Regions from separate parts of the Abyssisolibacter sp. ZYX002 genome, predicted to be linked through region 2. Evidence: a T-box and tRNA genes for the amino acid it is inferred to sense, from the RefSeq annotation. Region 2 holds a T-box; the other regions hold tRNA genes.

Region 1 (4,765 bases), on a different contig from region 2:
TGGATAGTTTAATAAACAAATAAAGGGGCTATTGAGCCCCTTCTTGATTGATGCCAAAGTCATCAAGATAGCAGACTGTAGTAAGAGTTCGAGCTCAAAGCGTGTTTATATTGAGTAGTACAGCTTTACTTACGGTAAGTGAACAACGAAAATTTTAAACAACACCGTAGAAATTGAGCTTTTGTCTACAGTCTGAAATGGGCTATTTAACCCCTTCTAAATACCCTTATGAAAAGGTCATCTTCTGTACTTTAACACCATCTACTTCGCTTAAAGTAGTTTGAAGTTCTTCAATTCTGTCTTCATCTTCTCCTATTATCTCTAGTAAAATTAACCCTTTAGGGCTACATTGATTTTGAGCTTCATGGATACCTAGTCTTGTATTTATCATACATCCATGATCAGTTAATATACTCTGCACTTTAGGTACATTTTCATTTCTATCTTCTACTTTTATCCCTACTATAGTTTGCTTCATATTCTCCTCCTATTATTAACCTAAATTGATCATAGAAAATCAATAACTATACAGCATCCTTCTAATTACAATGCTTCCATCAATTTTTCATCGTACTACCTAGTACGCTTTCAAAGTAAACATATAGTTAGAAAACTACAGCATATTTAGATCGTTCCATAAATTATTCAGGTTTTATTAATTATATATTATGATTACTCTTATTTTTTTATACAGTATTTATTAAGAATCTATAATGTAACACTAATTTGTTTTATTCATATAATATAATAAAATTGTTACAAGGAGGTAATGGTATGGCTAATGGAATTCTTGGTTCTCTCTTCGATGACGAAGGTAGTAGCTTGCTATTTTTCTTTTTATTGTTAGTAATTTTCTTCGGTAGCGGTTACAATAGGTACTAATTACTTATAGACGAAAAATAGCGATTTGCTATGTAGTCTGACATAAAATACAACAAAAAAACTTCCTTATGGAAGTTTTTGTTGTATTTATAAAGTTATTTGGTGCGGAAGGCGGGACTTGAACCCGCACGGTCATTGACCGCCACCCCCTCAAGATGGTGCGTCTGCCGATTCCGCCACTCCCGCTAGATGAAGCTACCAATATATTATAGCTTCTCTATTAACTCTTTGTCAACACTTAATTTTATTTTTCTTTGTTAGGTATAAACCATTTTTCAATATTATTATACAAGTTAAATACAGTTGGTTTTATTTCTCCTTTTACTTTATCATTTACTAATATTGCTTTCTTTTTAAACAATAAGCTAACATATGGCAAATCTTGAGATATTAGTTTTTGTAGCTTGCTGTATGCTTGTTTCTTTGTCTCTCTATTCGTTGCTAAAAATGCATTTGCTAACAAGTTATCCATCTGTTCACTATTATATTTGATAAAATTTGTTCCGTTATCAATCTGACTTGAATGTAGCATAAACGAAAAATCAGGCACTAACGATAAATCCCATCCAAGTAAAAGCATATCGAATTTATTTTGCTTTATTTTAGTATTTAGATCTTGCCAAGCTTTAGTTATTGTTTCCTTCGGTGGATTCTCTACGTCTTTGTAATCTTTTACAACCTCAATACCTATTTCTTTTAAATCTGCTATAATCCTATCAGCCATGTCAGCTCTTACTTTATTATATGAGTTAGTTAATATTCTAATTTTAACTTTTTTACCACTAGCATCTTCAATTATACCATCACCATTTGTATCTTTAAATCCTGCTTTATTTAGTATATCTTTAGCTTTACTTATACTATATTCATATTTTTCGTTACTCTCATCATACAACCAAGACTCTGGGTTTATCGGAGTACTTGCACTTTGAGCATGACCTAAAAATACATTGTTTACTATTGTTTTTTTGTTGATTGCAAATGCTATTGCTTTTCTTAGACTAATTCCAGCATCTCCTTGAAATAAAGGGTTATTGAAGTTAAATGCTAAAAACTCGTATTTGTTTGTTATATAGTTATATATATCAACTTCTTTGTTCTCTAAGTATTTATCCCAATCTATACCTATTGCAAACGCAACATCTACTAAACCTGTTTCAAATGAAGCAAGCGCAGTTTCATCTGTATCTACTATTTTCCCTGTTATTGTTTGTATATATGGTTTCATACCATACCATTTCTCATTAACTCCTAGCTTTATTTCTTTTAATTTTTTATAATCCATAAATTTATATGGCCCTGTTCCTACTGGAGTTTTTATAAAGTTTTCGTTAAATGCGTTATCTAGACTACTTTTTGTTTGTGCTTTTCCATTTGTAAATTGATGCATAGGTAATATCGGAAACATCAACGCTTCTAGTGAATTTGAATAATTCCTATTTAGTTTTATTTCTATAGTACTATCGTTTATTACATTGGCACTAATTATCTGCTTTATCTCAGATAAATTAGCAGGTTTGAATACATCAGATAATAAATCCGTATATAATCCTGCTTTGGCACTCATTCTAAGCGCATCTATTGTAAATTTCACGTCTCTAGCTGTGAATTTTTTTCCATCATGCCAATAAACATCATTTCTTAGAGATAATTTTATAGTTCTACCTTCATTCTGTATCGAATAACTTTGGCACAACTGTCCTTTTACATTAAAATTTTCATCAAATACAAATAATGGTTCATATATTAACTTATAAAAATAGTATAAGCTTTTTTCCTTGTTTACAAGTGGATTGAACGTTTTAACATTTGATATTGGCACATTCATATTTCCTCCGTACCTAGGCTCATATGAAACTTCTACTGATTCTTTGTCCCCTTTATTTCCTTTTTCTGCATCTATCGCTTCTTTACAACCTATAAAAGATAAACATAGTGTGATTGCTAAAATCATTGCTATAATCTTTTTCATTTTACTCCTCCTCTTCACACCTTAATAAAAACTATAATGATTAATATTGTTAGTTATATTTCTAATCAGATTCATTTTATTCATGCAAGAACTTATATATTTTGTAATACATATTTACTCTTTTTATATATGTTTTAGTCTCATTAAATGGTATTTTTTCTGTGTAGCCGTTTTTTATAATACCGTTTTTTATCCATTTGTTGACATTACCACTTCCGGCATTATATGCAGCCAATATTATATCTGTCTCTCCATTATAATATTGACTAAGTTTATTGATATACCAACACCCTATGCTAATATTTGTATTTTCATCATATAACTTTTCATCGCTATATTCATCTATACCCATTTCTTTAGCTGCCCACTTTCCTGTACTAGGCATAATTTGCATTAAACCTATTGCACCTTTAGGTGATTTTACTTTAAGTCTAAAGCTACTTTCAGCTCTTATTATTGATGCAACTAAAAGAGGATCTAAGCTATATTCCTTAGCATAGGTATATATCTGTTTCTCATATTTTATTGAAAAAATAGCTTTACCTATTTTCTTAATATTTACAAGCCCTATAATTAGCAATACACACAGAATTAACAAAATACCTTTTCGACGCTTGTATACCTTAGCCAAGAATTAACCTCCTTAAAACTCTATTTAATTTTTCATCTACTTTTGATTCTAGTTCATTAATATTGCCTTCGTTTTCTATTATAACATCTGAAAGTTCTCTTTTTTTGTATATATTCATTTGAGATTTTATTCTCGACAATATTTCCGGTTCGCTTAATGAATCTCTTTTTATTAATCTTCTAACTTGAGTCTCTTTTTTCGCATAAACTAGCCATATTTCGTCCATTATTATACCTTCTTTTTCTAATTCATCTTTGCCTTCAAATAATAATGGAATATCAAGAAATATTATTTTTTCATCTGAATTAATCTCTATTTGTCTCTTTGTTTCATTTCTAACATAAGGATGTACTATATCATTTAGTATTTTTCTGTATTCATTCTTTTCAAATATAATACTTCCAAGCTTTTTTCTATCTATACTCTTGTCATATGCTATTATATTCTCACCAAATCTTTTTATGACTTCATAATACGCTGTTTTACCAATGTTAAGTGCTTCTTTTGCTATTTTATCGGCATCTATGACAACATATCCCTTTTTCTTTAGTATATTGCTAACTGTGCTCTTACCTGTTCCTATACCACCTGTTATTCCTATGATAAAAGATTTTTTTTTATTTTGTGTCATACCAGCTTTCACCAACCTGCATATCTACTTTTAATGGCACTTTTATATCTATAGCATTTTCCATTAAATCTTGTAATATTTTTTTTACTTCTTCCAGTTCATTTTCGTGTGCCTCTATTATAAGTTCATCGTGAACCTGAAGTATTAGTTTTGATTTTAATTTTCTTTTCTTTAATTCAAAATAAACACTTACCATTGCGATTTTTATTATATCTGCTGCACTACCTTGTATAGGTGTATTCATAGCAAGTCTTTCTCCTGAGCTTTTTATGTTAAAATTCTTTGAATTAAGCTCTGGCAGGTATCTCCTTCTACCCTGTATTGTCGATACATATCCATCTTCTTTACCTATTCTTATTATATCTTTCATGTATCCTGCAACCTGTTTATAATTCTTTAGGTAGTTATCTATATATGTTTTTGACTCTTTTCTAGGTATATTTAAATCTCTTGAGAGACCAAAATCACTTATTCCATATACAATCCCAAAATTAACCGCTTTTGCTCTACTTCTCATTAAATTTGTCACTTCATTTTTAGGTACATCGAAAACCTCCGAAGCTGTCTTAGTGTGTATATCTTCATCGTTTTCAAACGCCTCTATTAATTTGTAATCTGCTGAAATATGAGCTAACACTCTTAACTCTAT
Region 2 (4,765 bases):
CAATTGATTTACCTTCAATTTTGCTTGCAATGGCTTCTTTTGCTTGCTTTAAGATAGCTTCTTTTGCCCCATCTTTCTCCACTGATATAGTTTCTTTTACCTTACCGTTTATTTGTACTGGTATATCAATCATATCATCTTGAATCTTTGATTCATCATATTTTGGCCAACTATTTTCAAATACACTTTTTTCATTACCTAATCTATTCCATAATTCTTCCGATATATGTGGCGAGAATGGCGCTAGCAATATTACTAACGTCTGGATTGTCTCCTTATCTATATATCCTTCTTTCTTTTTTATATGATTGAGTTCATTTGTAAATTCCATAAATCCACTTACTACAGTATTCAAACGGAGTGTATCTAATCTTTTTGTTATTTGGCAAACCATTTGGTTTCGAACTTTTATCATTTCTTTTGTTGCAGTACCTACATTTTCGTTATTAACAACCAAATTCCACACTTTATTTATGAATCTGTGAACTCCTTCGATTCCTCTATCATCCCATTCAGAATCTAACTCTGGTGGCCCTACAAATAATTCATACATTCTTAATGAATCACAACCGTATTTATCAACTAACTCATCAGGTGATACTACATTACCTTTTGATTTAGCCATCTTAGCACCATTTTTTAAAATCATACCTTGATTGAATAGTTTTTTAAATGGTTCGTTAAACTCAATTACGCCTATATCATTTAAAAACTTAGTATAGAATCTTGCATACAATAAGTGAAGTACTGCATGTTCTATTCCACCAACGTACATATCAACTGGAAGCCATTCTTTTGCTTTATCTGGTGATACTATTTGTTCTTTATTTTTATGGTCTATATATCTTAAGAAGTACCACGATGAACCAGCCCATTGAGGCATGGTGTTAGTCTCATATTTACCCATTTCTCCACACTCAGGACATGGAGTGTTAACCCATTCTTCAATACCTGCAAGAGGTGACTCACCAGTACCTGTAGGTTGATAAGATTCAACATCTGGTAACTTAACAGGCAATTGTTCTTCTGGAACTGGAACAGTTCCACACTTAGGGCAGTGTATAATAGGTATAGGCTCTCCCCAGTATCTTTGTCTAGAGAATACCCAGTCTCTTAATTTATAATTAACTTTCTTGTTGCCTATTCCATGTTCTTCTAGATAATTTGCAACAGCTTCTTTTGCATCGACTGATTTCATATTATTAAAGACATCAGAGTTAACCATTATACCTTCGTCGGTATAAGCTTCTTCTAACTCAGTTAACTCTTCACCTTCTTTTGCTATTACTTGAATTATAGGTAAATCGTATTTCTTAGCAAATGCAAAGTCTCTATAATCATGAGCAGGAACACACATAATTGCACCTGTACCATAATCAGCTAATACATAATCTGATATCCAGATTGGTATTTTTGCGCCGTTAAGTGGGTTTATAGCATAGCTTCCTGTAAATACACCCGTTTTATCTTTGTCTGCCATTCTATCAACTGATGACTTTGTAGATGCCTTATATACGTATTCTTCAACTTTTTCTTTATTATCCCCAGTTGTGATAGTAGCAACATCTTCATGTTCAGGTGCTAATACCATAAAAGTTGCTCCATATAACGTATCAGGACGAGTGGTAAATACACTGATAGAATTATCAAATCCCTCAATTTTAAAATCAAGTTCAGCCCCATAGCTTTTTCCAATCCAGTCAGCTTGCATTTTCTTAACCTTTTCTGGCCAATCTAAAGTATCTAAATCGTTAAGTAATCTTTCCGCATATGCAGTGATTTTCAGCATCCATTGACGTAAGTTTTTCTTAGTAACTACAGACCCACATCTTTCACAGCCACCATTTACAACTTCTTCATTAGCTAAACCTGTTTTACATGAAGGACACCAGTTAATAGGCATTTGCTTTTCGTATGCAAGACCTGCTTTAAACATCTTTACAAAAATCCATTGTGTCCATTTATAGTAATTAGGATCAGTAGTATTGATTTCTTTATCCCAATCATATATTGCACTAATTTCATTCAATTGCCTTCTAAAATTCTTTATATTTTCTTTAGTAGCTATACTTGGATGAACTCCTCGTTTTATTGCATAATTCTCAGCTGGTAAGCCGAATGCATCCCATCCCATTGGATGGAGTACATAATTACCTTGTAGTATCTTATATCTACTCCAAACATCACTTAATACATATCCTCTCCAGTGTCCTACATGAAGACCACTACCAGATGGGTATGGAAACATGTCTAAACAGTAATACTTTTTCTTGCCGGGTTCATCTTTATTAACTGGTTTTTTATCCCAAATACCTTTCCATTTTTGTTCAATTTCCTTATGGTTGTAGATATTACTCACATTAATTCCTCCTAATAAAAAATAATTAATACATTAAAAAAACCTTCGTCTGATTTAGAGACGAAAGGTTTATTCCGTGGTACCACTCTAGTTTATTTAATAGAATAATATATTATTTCTATAAATACACTTAACTCTTTAACGGTGAGTCCGTCTTAGCCTAATAATATTCAGCTAAGAAACTCTAAGGCGAGTTCGGTATTGTCGCTTACTGTTTTACACCAACCAACAGCTCTCTAAAAAGCTCCATAGCACCTACTACTCCTATTCATTGTCTTTAAATTATAATATTAATTGGTATTCTAACATATTACACAGTTAAAATCAAGTATATAGAGCTAGGCTAAATATGATAACTGTATATGAAAGAGTATTTCCAAAACTTAATAGTTTATATTCATGAGTATGGAAGGAATGGCTTATGTTGAAGACTTGACAAAATAAAAGTATTATGAATAGGCAAGTAGGGAAGAGGCCATTATCATATGATAAAATGCTTATCTTAAAACAAAATGATATCAGAGTATTATAAAAAGATTCTTTAATATCTTCATATGTCTTAATCTACTTATCATACTTGCTGATGTAAGAAATTTAGTTTGCTAATTCAAATATGGAAATCTGTTTATCAATTATGATAATTATTATCATTTACATTTTTGGATATATATTGTAAAATATAATCAGTATTAAATATAACGGTTAAAGAAGGTGTGATAATGAAACAATCTTTAAGTGACGTACCTGAAACATTACTTATTCCACTTTGGGCTAGAGCTATCGAAACCAAAAGAGAGGACCCAATAATAAAAGATGAAAAAGCTATTGAGATGATGCAAAAAATTGATTATGATTTCTCAAAATTCTATGGTTCATGGATGTCTCAAACAGGTGTAGCAGTTAGGACGCAAATATTTGACGCAGAGGTTACAAAATTTATTAATGAACATCCATATGCCAATATAATCAATATTGGTTGTGGTCTAGATACTAGGTATTTTAGAGTTGATAATGGTACAATTAATTGGTACGATATTGATTTACCAGAGCCTATAAGGCTAAGAAAAAATTTTTTTACTGAGACATCTAGACATAAAATGATAGGTAAATCTGTTTTTGACTTTTCTTGGATAGATTATATAGATGACATAACTAAAGACACTTTATTTATTACCGAAGGGATACTAATGTATTTTTCCGAAAATGATATACATGTCCTAATGAACAAAATGTCTGAAAAATTCACAGGAGCTACTATACTTTTTGACATTATGGCTCCATTTTATATTAAAAATAGTAAAAAACATGATACTGTTTCTAAAACTGGAGCAGTATTTAAGTGGGGGATAAAAACTGGAAAAGAAATGGAACAAATAAATTCAGATATCAGATTTCTGAAAGAATGGAGTATTTTTGATTTTCATAAAAATCGTTGGAAATTTATAAGGTGGTTATATCTTATACCTTACTTAAAGAATAATTTTAATTGCAGGATTATAAAAATAACTGTGTAAATATAGATTGATTTATATATAAATGAGAGAACTAGTAATACAGGTTCTCTCTTATTCTTAAGTTACAGCTTTTTATATTATAGCTTATAAAAATATTATAAGTAAACAATACAATAAGCTACGAAGCACCAATGGCTTATAAATCAATAGATGAGATCATTAATAATGTTGTATATAAATAAACCATATGAATTTTTCTGGCATAACTTTAGGAGTATTAAAACTTAATCTTTAGCTATACAAATATTCTATATTGTATTAAACTATGATTAGATAACTAATAAAACATAAGGGGCTGTTACAATGATATACGAATTAGAGAAAAATCAATTTGATAAAATAGCTCATTTACTGGAAAATGAACTAATTAATTTAGAAGTTATTGCTGTTGCAAGGGGTTATAATCCTGGTTGGATTTTTGTTGACAATATACAGTCACCCAAAACAGCTATGATTTGGTCAAGAGGTATTGAAGGATTTTACTTCATAGGTGATGCAAATAATACTGATTTTAATAGCTCTGTTAATGACTTTATAGATAAAGTAATAACTCAGAGGGCCAACAAGCTAGGTTTAAATACTTTTGAATTTAGTGGTACTAGCAAAGAATGGGACAAAACATTAAAAAGAGTTTTTCATAGTAGAAATATGTATGAATCTAAACAATATGTATATAAACACAACGGCTTACAAGAGTGTACTATAAAAGAATACGACCTTACTGTAGAATATATCATGAAAAGGGTAGATAAAGAATTACTAGATGATAGTAACTATGATATGTCTTTTGTAAAAGATGCTATACTTGAGTGGTGGGATAGTTTTGAAGACTTCTTAAACAATGGAGTAGGCTTTTGCATTATTCATGATAATAAAGCAGTATGTTCATGTG
Region 3 (4,765 bases), on a different contig from region 2:
ATTGCAAGGTCTACATTTTTTATTAACTTTCTTTTTGATTTTACTTCTTTATTATTATCTATTGAATCTTCTTTTATTGGAGCTTTATCTGCTTCTCCACTTATTATATTATTATCAATATTAGTACCATCTATATTATCTTGACTCTTAAAATCTATGGATTTTTCCTCATTGTTATCATTTTCAGTGTTCCTACCGGCTGCATGTTCTTGGATTTTTACTGTATCATCTTTTGTTTTATCGCCTCTACTACTTTCTGTATTTTTCGTAGTAAAGCCTATTGATTTTTCTTGTTTATCTTCTGATTTTAGTGTATAACTATCAGATTTTTTATCATTACCACTAAATCTATCCGCCTGATTCTCTGCACTTCTAGGCTCATCATAAGGTATTTGATTTTTTTCTTGAAGATTTTCATATTTTGTTGTTGATAGTAACATAGCTGAAGTTATAACTACTAATAAACTCGCTGCTACTAATGAGTATTTTTTCCAAATATTACTTTTATTTTTAGATTTATCTTTATTACACTGTTCGAGCTTTTGTCTTAGTGATTTCTTATAATCTTTTGGTAACTCTTCTAACTCGATATCCTTGGTCATTTCTATAATCTGCTTCATTTGTTCGTATTGCTTTCTACATTTTTCACAATTTTCTAAATGCTGTTCAAATTCTTTTTGATCTATTTTATCTAATTGACCATCTATATAAAGAGATATACTCTCATCAAATTTCATGCAATTCATCTTTATCCCTCCTTTCAATTATTTAGACGAAGTTTTTTATATTTTGTTCCTTATCTTTCATTATTATTTTTTTTAGTGCAATCCTTGCTCTATTTATTCTAGACTTAACTGTTCCTTTACCTGTTTGTGTTATCTCTGCTATTTCTTCGTAACTAAATCCATGTATGTCCCGGAGTATTATTGCGACTTTATGTATTTCGCTTAACTCATTAATACTATTATGGACTAATTCTCTTGTTAATTTCTTTTCTAATATCCTTTCAGGAGTATTCTTAGTATCAGCAATCTGACTTTTTATTTCTCCATCTTCTGTTTTAATTGTGCTATCAATAGATAAATCTTTTTTCTCTTTCTTTAAAAAATCTATACATGTATTAACTACTATTCTATATAACCACGTTGAAAATGATGCTTGAAAATTAAATTTATTAATGGATTTATATACTTTTATAAAAGCTTCTTGAGATACATCCATAGCATCTTCTCTATTTTTTATCATTTTAAGTGCTATGTTATATGCTATTTTTTCATAACTCTCTATTAATATCTCAAAAGCATCGATATCGCCCTTCTGACATCTCTTAATCAGCATTTCATCGTTATTGTTCACCTATATACCCCCTCTCTGTTTGCAAACCCTTTCTTTTATTAGACTTGTTATTAAATTAAAAGTTCCACGAATTTTTCAGTTTTAGCTTTTTTTATATGCTTGTCCTAATATTTTTACTATTTATACAAATTTCTGTGTATAAATAGTCTTTCAATACGTATATTTTAATTCCTCCTTTTTAGAATGAATTTTGTATCATAACTATTTTTTTCAATTTCAAAAAGATACTTTACTTTGTCAAACAATACGTACTCCACATTATCTATCATGCTAACATAATTACTTATATCCTCAATTAACATTGATACATTGGATTCTTTTCTTTCCATATTTGAGTCATTAAGTAATATCTCTATTGGTATATATACATTTTCATCTATAATTTTCCCATATCTTAGTATGTCTTCACATACAAACTCGGGATCTATTACAACATCAATCTTTCCATAATATGTTGATACATTTACTTTTGAATTTCTCAAATTTAGTAGTTCAATTAAATCTATGAACATCTCCTTTTCTTTTGTTCTATAACTAACCATTTTATTATTATGAGAAATAATAATTTTGTTATCATCTAATTTTATATCTATATCAAATAAACTTATAGCTTTATTTAATGGAATTTTTGGCAATGTTGTAATATCTATTGCATTTGATAAAAGTTTATTATTTATATTAATCAAATCAGCATTTAATGTAATACTTCTTTGTATATCATCTTTTATTAAAGTTCCTCTTAAAATGCTCTGTATATCTCCTATATTTACATATTTAATTTTTTCAAGTATTATTTCCTCTATTTCTCTTTCTAAAAAATAAGCTCTCCCTTGCTTACTTGAGCTATATATATCAACATTAAAATATTTCTGTATGTCCTTTTTATTTACATAGTATTTTTCTTCTCGAAGCTTAATATCACAGGTAATATACTGTTTATTAATAAATAAACACCACTTATCACTAAACACTACATCTCTTTTTTGCACTTTTTCTATTAGCTCTTTAATTCTAGTTTCATCTAATTTACTTAATAGATTATTATTACTTAATGTATTTATTATTACATCCTCATAATTTTTTAAATTTTTATATTCATCTATATGTGCTTTTATTATAGGATTATTGCCATTTATATCGTGCATAATTTTTATCGGATTGTATTGTATATTTACTGGTGTCCCCTTAGTTGTTATACTATATATTTCCTGCACATCTCTTTCAAACATTCTTATACATCCTCCTGATGCATATGATCCAATTGATTCTGGTTCATTATTCCCGTGTATCCCATAATGATATTTAAAGCTAATCCATCTGCTTCCAAGTGGATTTTCTTCGCTTCCTCCTTTTATTCCTAATTTTTTATAATACGGGTTTTTAGCTTTATTTAATACTTTAAAACTACCTATGGGTGTCTTTGATATAGCTTTACCTACTGCTATTGGATATTCTTTTATTTCTACACCTTTTTTTATAAATAATGTTTTTTGAGCAACATTTATTATTATTTCTCTGGCAATATCTCTATTCGATCCAAAACTTAAATTATTTGTAAAAATAATCATATAAATAAAAAATAATACATAATAAGCTTTTTTATTCATAGCTACACCTCCATAATCCCACCTATTAATTCTATTTTTTATTTATAATTTTTATGATTATTTCTTAAAATCACTTGACTTAAGCCCTCTAAATATGCTAATATATTATTTGTCACTACGAAAGCTAATTTATGCCGGCGTGTCGGAACTGGCAGACGAGACAGACTCAAAATCTGTTATCCGTAAGGGTGTGTGGGTTCGAGTCCCACTGCCGGCACCATAAAAAACTTGATACATTGCGTATCAAGTTTTTTTATACTATCTCTATTCTCTTTTTAACCGTTTTCTTATTAGCCCTGCTACTAAAATAAAAATTGGTACTATTATTAAAAATAAAAGAGCATAATAGATGTAAATTTCAAATATATATTCGTTATATGACATTATACTCTCAAAATTAAAATAGATGAACATCAATGCTATTAATATAATTGGTAATAGTATTTTTTTATAACTCCTTAGATCGAAAACCTTTTGAACACACATACTCGTTGCCATTAAATATACACTGATTTTAACAAATGTTGCTACTGTAAAAGATGTAGCTGCTAATATTTCACCTCTTTTTAAGAATCCAATCTCTATGTGCTTTGCAACTCCATATGATATAAAAGTTAAACTTGTTGCATAATTTTCTCCAAGTACCATTATTATAACACTAGACATTGCAAGCATGTATACACCTGATAATAGTGTGCTGGTATAAAGTATTTTTTTTACTTTCTTAGTTTTATATGAATGTAACAATACAATTAAGAACATTAGTATTTCGCCGTACGGATATATTACTAGTTCAAATGTACCTTTTATAACAGGTTTTATTCCATTATTTAGTATAGGTCTTAAGTTCTGCACATCCGTCTCTTGAAGAAGAGCTATTGCCGTAATTATAATATAAGCGTATATAAAAATAACAAATACCCTACAAATCTTTGCCAATGGATTTATCCCTCTTCTACATACCCATACACAGACTATAGCCATAAGCCCTACTGATAAAATACGAGGAGTTTTATCAAAGCTTGTAACTGATATAAAATGTAATACATCAATCAAAACTAGAACTGTTAAATCAAAACAATACACGCCGTATATCGCTATTAATAGCTTACCAATTCTTTTGCCAAATACTTTCATTATAATATCAAGGAAATTGCTATTTGGATATAGTTTTAATAGATTGACATATGCTACCATAAGTATCAATGAAAGAATTGTAGCTATTATAACTGATATCCATACGTCTTTTTTAGCTGAGAATCCAGATGCTAATATTGAAAATTCCCCGACCTCAAACAATACTATTATAGCTATAGCTTCTTTATAATCTACAAGTTCTTTCTTCATTTTAATCTCCAATTAAAATATTTAATAAATTGATCTAAGTTTGGTAGCTAATTATTTTTTGATAGTTTATTTTAATCGTGTCTTTTCTTTTTAAAATGCTTTTTTATTAATCCTGCTAAATAAATTAAAACAGGTACTATTATTAAAAATAGAAAAGCATAGTAAATGTAAATTTCAAATATATATTCATTATATGTCATTATACTATCAAAATTAAAATTTATTAATGTCAATGAAAGTAACATAAGTGGCATTAATATGATTTTATAGCTTTTTAGATTGAAAACCTTTTGAACGCACATACCCGTTGCCATTAGATACACACTAATCTTAATAAACATTCCAAGTGTAAACATTGTTGATGCCCATATCTCACTTCTTTTTAAGAACCCCAATTTTATATGCTTAGCAACTCCGTATGCTATGAAAGTTAAACTTGATGCGTAATTTTCTCC
Region 4 (4,765 bases), on a different contig from region 2:
AAAAAAAACAAAAAGAATGGATGAGGTATTATGAAACTAAAAGTTCAAAAGCACGTAAAAGAAATAAAAGATGAATTAATACAGCTTAGTAACTATATACATGACAATCCAGAGTTAGGCCACCAAGAGTTCAAAGCAAGTAAGGCACATTGTGTTTTGCTAAAGAAGCATGGGTTTAGAGTTGAAAGAGAATATTTAGGTATGAAGACTGCTTTTAAGGCAACCTATGACAGTAAGAAAGAAGGCCCGACTATTGCATATTTAGCAGAATATGATGCATTGCCGGATATAGGGCATGGGTGTGGACACAATATTCTGGGAGCTACAAGTACAGGTTCAGGTATAGTTCTAAGTAAAGTAATTGGTGATATCGGTGGAAAGGTAGTAGTTTTTGGAACTCCAGCAGAAGAAACGTGTGGCGGGAAAGTTGTAATGGTTGATAAAGGGGCATTTGATGATATTGATGTAGCACTTATGGCTCATCCGTCTGATAAATACTATAAAAGTGGAGGATCATTAGCTATGGAAGCAGTTCAGTTTGAATTCTTTGGAAGAACAGCTCACGCAGCTTCAGAGCCTCATAAAGGTATTAATGCATTAGATGCAGTAATTGCTACATTTAATAGTATAAATGCACTTAGAGAGCATATCAGACATGATGCTAGAGTACATGGAGTCATAAAAGATGGAGGTAAGGCTGCTAATATAGTACCTGATTATGCAGTAGCACAGTTCTATGTAAGAGCTACGACTAAGAGTTATTTAATAGATTTAGTAGAAAAAGTGAAAAATTGTGCTAGAGGAGCTGCCTTAGCTACAGGTGCAAAAGTTAACATAACAAATTATGAGACATCATATGATAATCTTGTCACAAATTCAGTATTAAATGACCTGTTTGAGCAGAAAATAAAAGAAATGGGGGTAGAACACATTTCAAAATTGAGTGAAAATTTTGGATCACTTGACGCTGGTAATGTAAGCCATGTATGTCCTACAATACATCCATATTTCAGTATTAGCACAAGAGAACTTGTAGGCCATACAAAAGAGTTTGCAAAAGCTTCTATATCAACATATGCTAACGAACAAATGTGTAAGACAATAGGTGCACTTGTGTTAGTTGCTGTTGACGTTATAGAAGATAAAGAATTATTTATGAAAATAAAGAATGAACATCAAGAAAAATAAAATATAAATAATTAAAATAGTGTAATTGAAGCTTTTTTAGAGCAAACTCTATAATAGTATATATTTATTTAATTTGGTATTATATTTTTAAAAAAAAGTGTTGACAAACTCTACAATAAATCGTATAATAATCAATGTCAGTATTGGCAAAAACAGATTTAGCGGGAGTGGCGGAATTGGCAGACGCGCTAGACTTAGGATCTAGTGCCCTTGGCGTGGGGGTTCGAGTCCCTTTTCCCGCACCATAACATTTCAAAGCCAATGGTTATACCATGGGCTTTTTTTCTAATATTTAGAGTTTTAATTTGTAGTTTGTTGTGGAGTCATCTTTTAATTATTGCAAAAGAAGGCTTTTTTAATGTATAAAGTGAATTAATATTGCCAAATATCAGAAAATAAATATAATATTTATTATTATTGGATAGAAAAAATTTTTATGATATAATGTAATGGTTAATTTTAAGTTGACGATATACGTTAATAACTAGGGATGTTTAAGCATATATATATAAAGCTTATACTAATTTGATGGGTATAACATTGTATGAGCTATTTGAATATACTAATAGAAGTATAAATATGTTCGCTAATATAAATAAACAAAACTCAGGAGGAGGAGCAATTATGAGTTCAAAAATTGAGAAAAAAGAAAAAAATACAGTAACTTTAAGTATTAAAGTTGAGTGGAATGAATTCGAGAAAGGAATCCAAAAAGCTTATATAAAAAACAGAAAAAGATTTAATATTAACGGATTTAGAAAAGGGAAAGTTCCAAGAGCTATAATTGAAAAAATGTATGGAATAGAAGTATTTTACGAAGATGCTATAAACTTCGTATTGCCAGAGGTTTATGACAAAGCTATAGAAGAATTAGATTTACATCCAGTTGATAGACCTTCAATAGATTTTGAAGATATTAACAAAGGAGAAGCAATAGAGTTTAAAATAGAGGTAGACGTTAAACCAGAAATTACATTAGGCGAGTATAAAGGTGTAGAAGCAGTAAAAGCAGAGTACACTGTAACAGATGAAGATGTCTTAAATGATATCAAGAGAATGCAAGAGCAGAATGCTAGGATAATAGAAGTAGAAGATAGAGAAACAAAAGATGGCGACATATTGACTATTGACTTTGAAGGATCAATAGATGGAGAAAAATTTGAAGGTGGAACAGCTCAAAATCATAGCTTAACGTTAGGATCAGGATCATTTATACCTGGGTTTGAAGATCAACTAATAGGTAAGAAAAAAGAAGAAGAAGTGGAAGTTAAGGTAACATTCCCAGAAGATTATCAAGCGGAAGAATTAGCATCAAAAGAAGCAGTGTTTAAAGTTAAAATACATGAAATAAAAGAAAAAGAACTTCCAGAGTTGGATGATGAGTTTGCTAAAGATGTAAGTGAATTTGATACTTTAGATGAGCTTAAAGCAGATTCAAAGAAGAGATTAGATGAGCAAGCTGATAAAAGAGCTAAAGGTGAGACAGAAAACAATGTTATAACAAGTGTTGTAGACAAAGTAGAAATCGATATTCCAGAGGCAATGATTGACAGACAAGTAGAAAACGAAATAAGAGATCTTGACTATAGATTAAGATACCAAGGATTAGACGTAGAAAAGTACCTTCAATTTACAAATAGTACAATAGAGAGTTTAAAAGAACAAGTTAGACCAAATGCTCAAAAAATTGTAAAAACAGAGCTTGTGTTGGAAGAAATATCTAAACAAGAAGGAATTTTGGCAACAGACGAAGAAATTAATAATGAGCTTGAAAAAATGGCTAAACAATACAAACAAGAATTAGACAAATTAAAGAAAAATATGAGAGAAGAAGATTTAGAATATATTAAATTGGGTATAATTAAAAGCAAGACAGTTGATTTCCTTGTAGAAAATGCTAAATATACGCAAGCAGATAAATAAGCAAAGCTAGAAGATATTTCACGTCTGCTGAAAATAGGAGGGGTTTTTATGGCACTAGTACCTGTTGTCGTTGAACAGACAAATAGGGGAGAAAGATCATATGATATATATTCAAGACTTTTAAAAGACAGGATAATATTTTTAAGTGATCAAGTAAATGATGTTACAGCAAGTTTAGTAGTTGCACAATTATTATTTTTAGAAGCTGAAGATCCTGACAAAGATATTCAATTGTATATAAATAGCCCAGGAGGTTCTATTACTGCTGGTATGGCTATATATGACACAATGCAGTATATTAAGCCAGATGTATCAACTATATGTATAGGTATGTGTGCAAGTATGGGAGCATTTTTATTAGCTGCAGGAGAAAAAGGTAAAAGATATGCTTTACCAAATGCAGAAATAATGATTCACCAACCATTAGGTGGTACACAAGGTCAGGCAGAAGATATTAGAATCCATGCAGAGAGGATTATTAAAGCTAGAAAGACATTGAATCAGATATTAAGTGAAAGAACAGGTCAATCTCTAGAAACAGTAGAGAAAGATACAGATAGAGATAACTTTATGTCTGCTGAAGAAGCTAAAGAATATGGATTGATAGATAAGGTAATCACTTCTAGAAAATAACATATTGAAAGAGGTGACATAATGTCAAAATATAATGATAAGCAGTTAAAATGTTCATTTTGTGGCAAGTCACAAGATCAAGTTAGAAGGTTAATAGCAGGACCAAATGTATATATATGTGATGAGTGTATACTGCTATGCCAAGAAATCATAGACGAAGAGTTTGATGATTCAACAGATTTTGAAATGACAGACTTATTAAAGCCTATAGAAATAAAAGATGTATTAGATCAGTACGTAATAAAACAAGATAGAGCCAAAAAAGCTTTAGCAGTTGCTGTATATAATCATTACAAGAGAATTAATAAGAAAATTTCAAATGATGATATAGAGCTTCAAAAAAGCAATATAGTAATGCTTGGACCTACAGGTTCTGGTAAAACATTACTTGCTCAGACTCTAGCTAAAATATTAAATGTTCCTTTTGCAATTGCAGATGCAACATCGCTTACTGAAGCAGGGTATGTAGGAGAAGATGTTGAGAATATTCTGTTAAAATTAATTCAAGCTGCTGATTACGATATTGAAAAGGCAGAAAAAGGGATAATCTATATAGATGAAATAGATAAAATAGCTAGAAAGTCTGACAATCCATCAATAACAAGAGATGTTAGTGGAGAAGGAGTGCAACAAGCACTATTAAAGATACTAGAGGGAACTATAGCAAGTGTACCTCCGCAGGGAGGCAGGAAACATCCACATCAAGAATTTATACAAATTGACACTACTAATATTCTATTTATAGTAGGTGGAGCTTTTGGAGGCGTAGAAAAAATTATCCAAAAGAGAATTGGTGAGAAAGCAATAGGATTTGGAGCAAAGCTTCAAAGTAAAAAGATAAATAATATTGGAGAGCTGTTAAAGCAAATTAGACCTGATGATTTATTAAAATATGGTTTAATACCTGAGTTTGTTGGTAGACTTCCAGTAATAGTTACTCTTGAAAAATTAGATAAAGAAACACTAGTGGACATATTGACAAAGCCTAAAAATGCGCTAGTAAAACAGTATAAAGAGCTTT

What was found. A T-box is a leader RNA that pairs with one kind of tRNA and senses whether it is charged. The one in region 2 lies ahead of leuS (leucine--tRNA ligase), so its partner is inferred to be a tRNA-Leu.
Region 1: it has a tRNA-Leu gene. The T-box ahead of leuS (leucine--tRNA ligase) is inferred to sense a tRNA for this amino acid. The anticodon was not compared.
Region 3: it has a tRNA-Leu gene. The T-box ahead of leuS (leucine--tRNA ligase) is inferred to sense a tRNA for this amino acid. The anticodon was not compared.
Region 4: it has a tRNA-Leu gene. The T-box ahead of leuS (leucine--tRNA ligase) is inferred to sense a tRNA for this amino acid. The anticodon was not compared.

Annotation. Positions count from the first base shown of each region.
Region 1 is NZ_JARMXH010000008.1:61,421-66,185, reverse strand. It holds gene dapB (4-hydroxy-tetrahydrodipicolinate reductase) at 1-23, shown strand, start outside; gene P3X86_RS17925 (CPF_0552 family protein) at 227-478, opposite strand; tRNA gene P3X86_RS17920 (tRNA-Leu) at 983-1,068, opposite strand; gene P3X86_RS17915 (peptide ABC transporter substrate-binding protein) at 1,127-2,854, opposite strand; gene P3X86_RS17910 (lytic transglycosylase domain-containing protein) at 2,931-3,485, opposite strand; gene coaE (dephospho-CoA kinase) at 3,478-4,116, opposite strand; gene polA (DNA polymerase I) at 4,103-4,765, opposite strand, start outside.
Region 2 is NZ_JARMXH010000001.1:837,827-842,591, reverse strand. It holds gene leuS (leucine--tRNA ligase) at 1-2,359, opposite strand, end outside; T-box leader at 2,413-2,640, opposite strand; gene P3X86_RS03755 (class I SAM-dependent methyltransferase) at 3,079-3,873, shown strand; gene P3X86_RS03750 (GNAT family N-acetyltransferase) at 4,177-4,765, shown strand, end outside.
Region 3 is NZ_JARMXH010000008.1:52,789-57,553, reverse strand. It holds gene P3X86_RS17890 (DUF4349 domain-containing protein) at 1-746, opposite strand, end outside; gene P3X86_RS17885 (RNA polymerase sigma factor) at 769-1,356, opposite strand; gene P3X86_RS17880 (L,D-transpeptidase) at 1,521-2,963, opposite strand; tRNA gene P3X86_RS17875 (tRNA-Leu) at 3,097-3,183, shown strand; gene P3X86_RS17870 (GerAB/ArcD/ProY family transporter) at 3,228-4,310, opposite strand; gene P3X86_RS17865 (GerAB/ArcD/ProY family transporter) at 4,382-4,765, opposite strand, start outside.
Region 4 is NZ_JARMXH010000009.1:60,219-64,983, reverse strand. It holds gene P3X86_RS18475 (M20 family metallopeptidase) at 31-1,188, shown strand; tRNA gene P3X86_RS18470 (tRNA-Leu) at 1,350-1,433, shown strand; gene tig (trigger factor) at 1,813-3,111, shown strand; gene clpP (ATP-dependent Clp endopeptidase proteolytic subunit ClpP) at 3,160-3,744, shown strand; gene clpX (ATP-dependent Clp protease ATP-binding subunit ClpX) at 3,766-4,765, shown strand, end outside.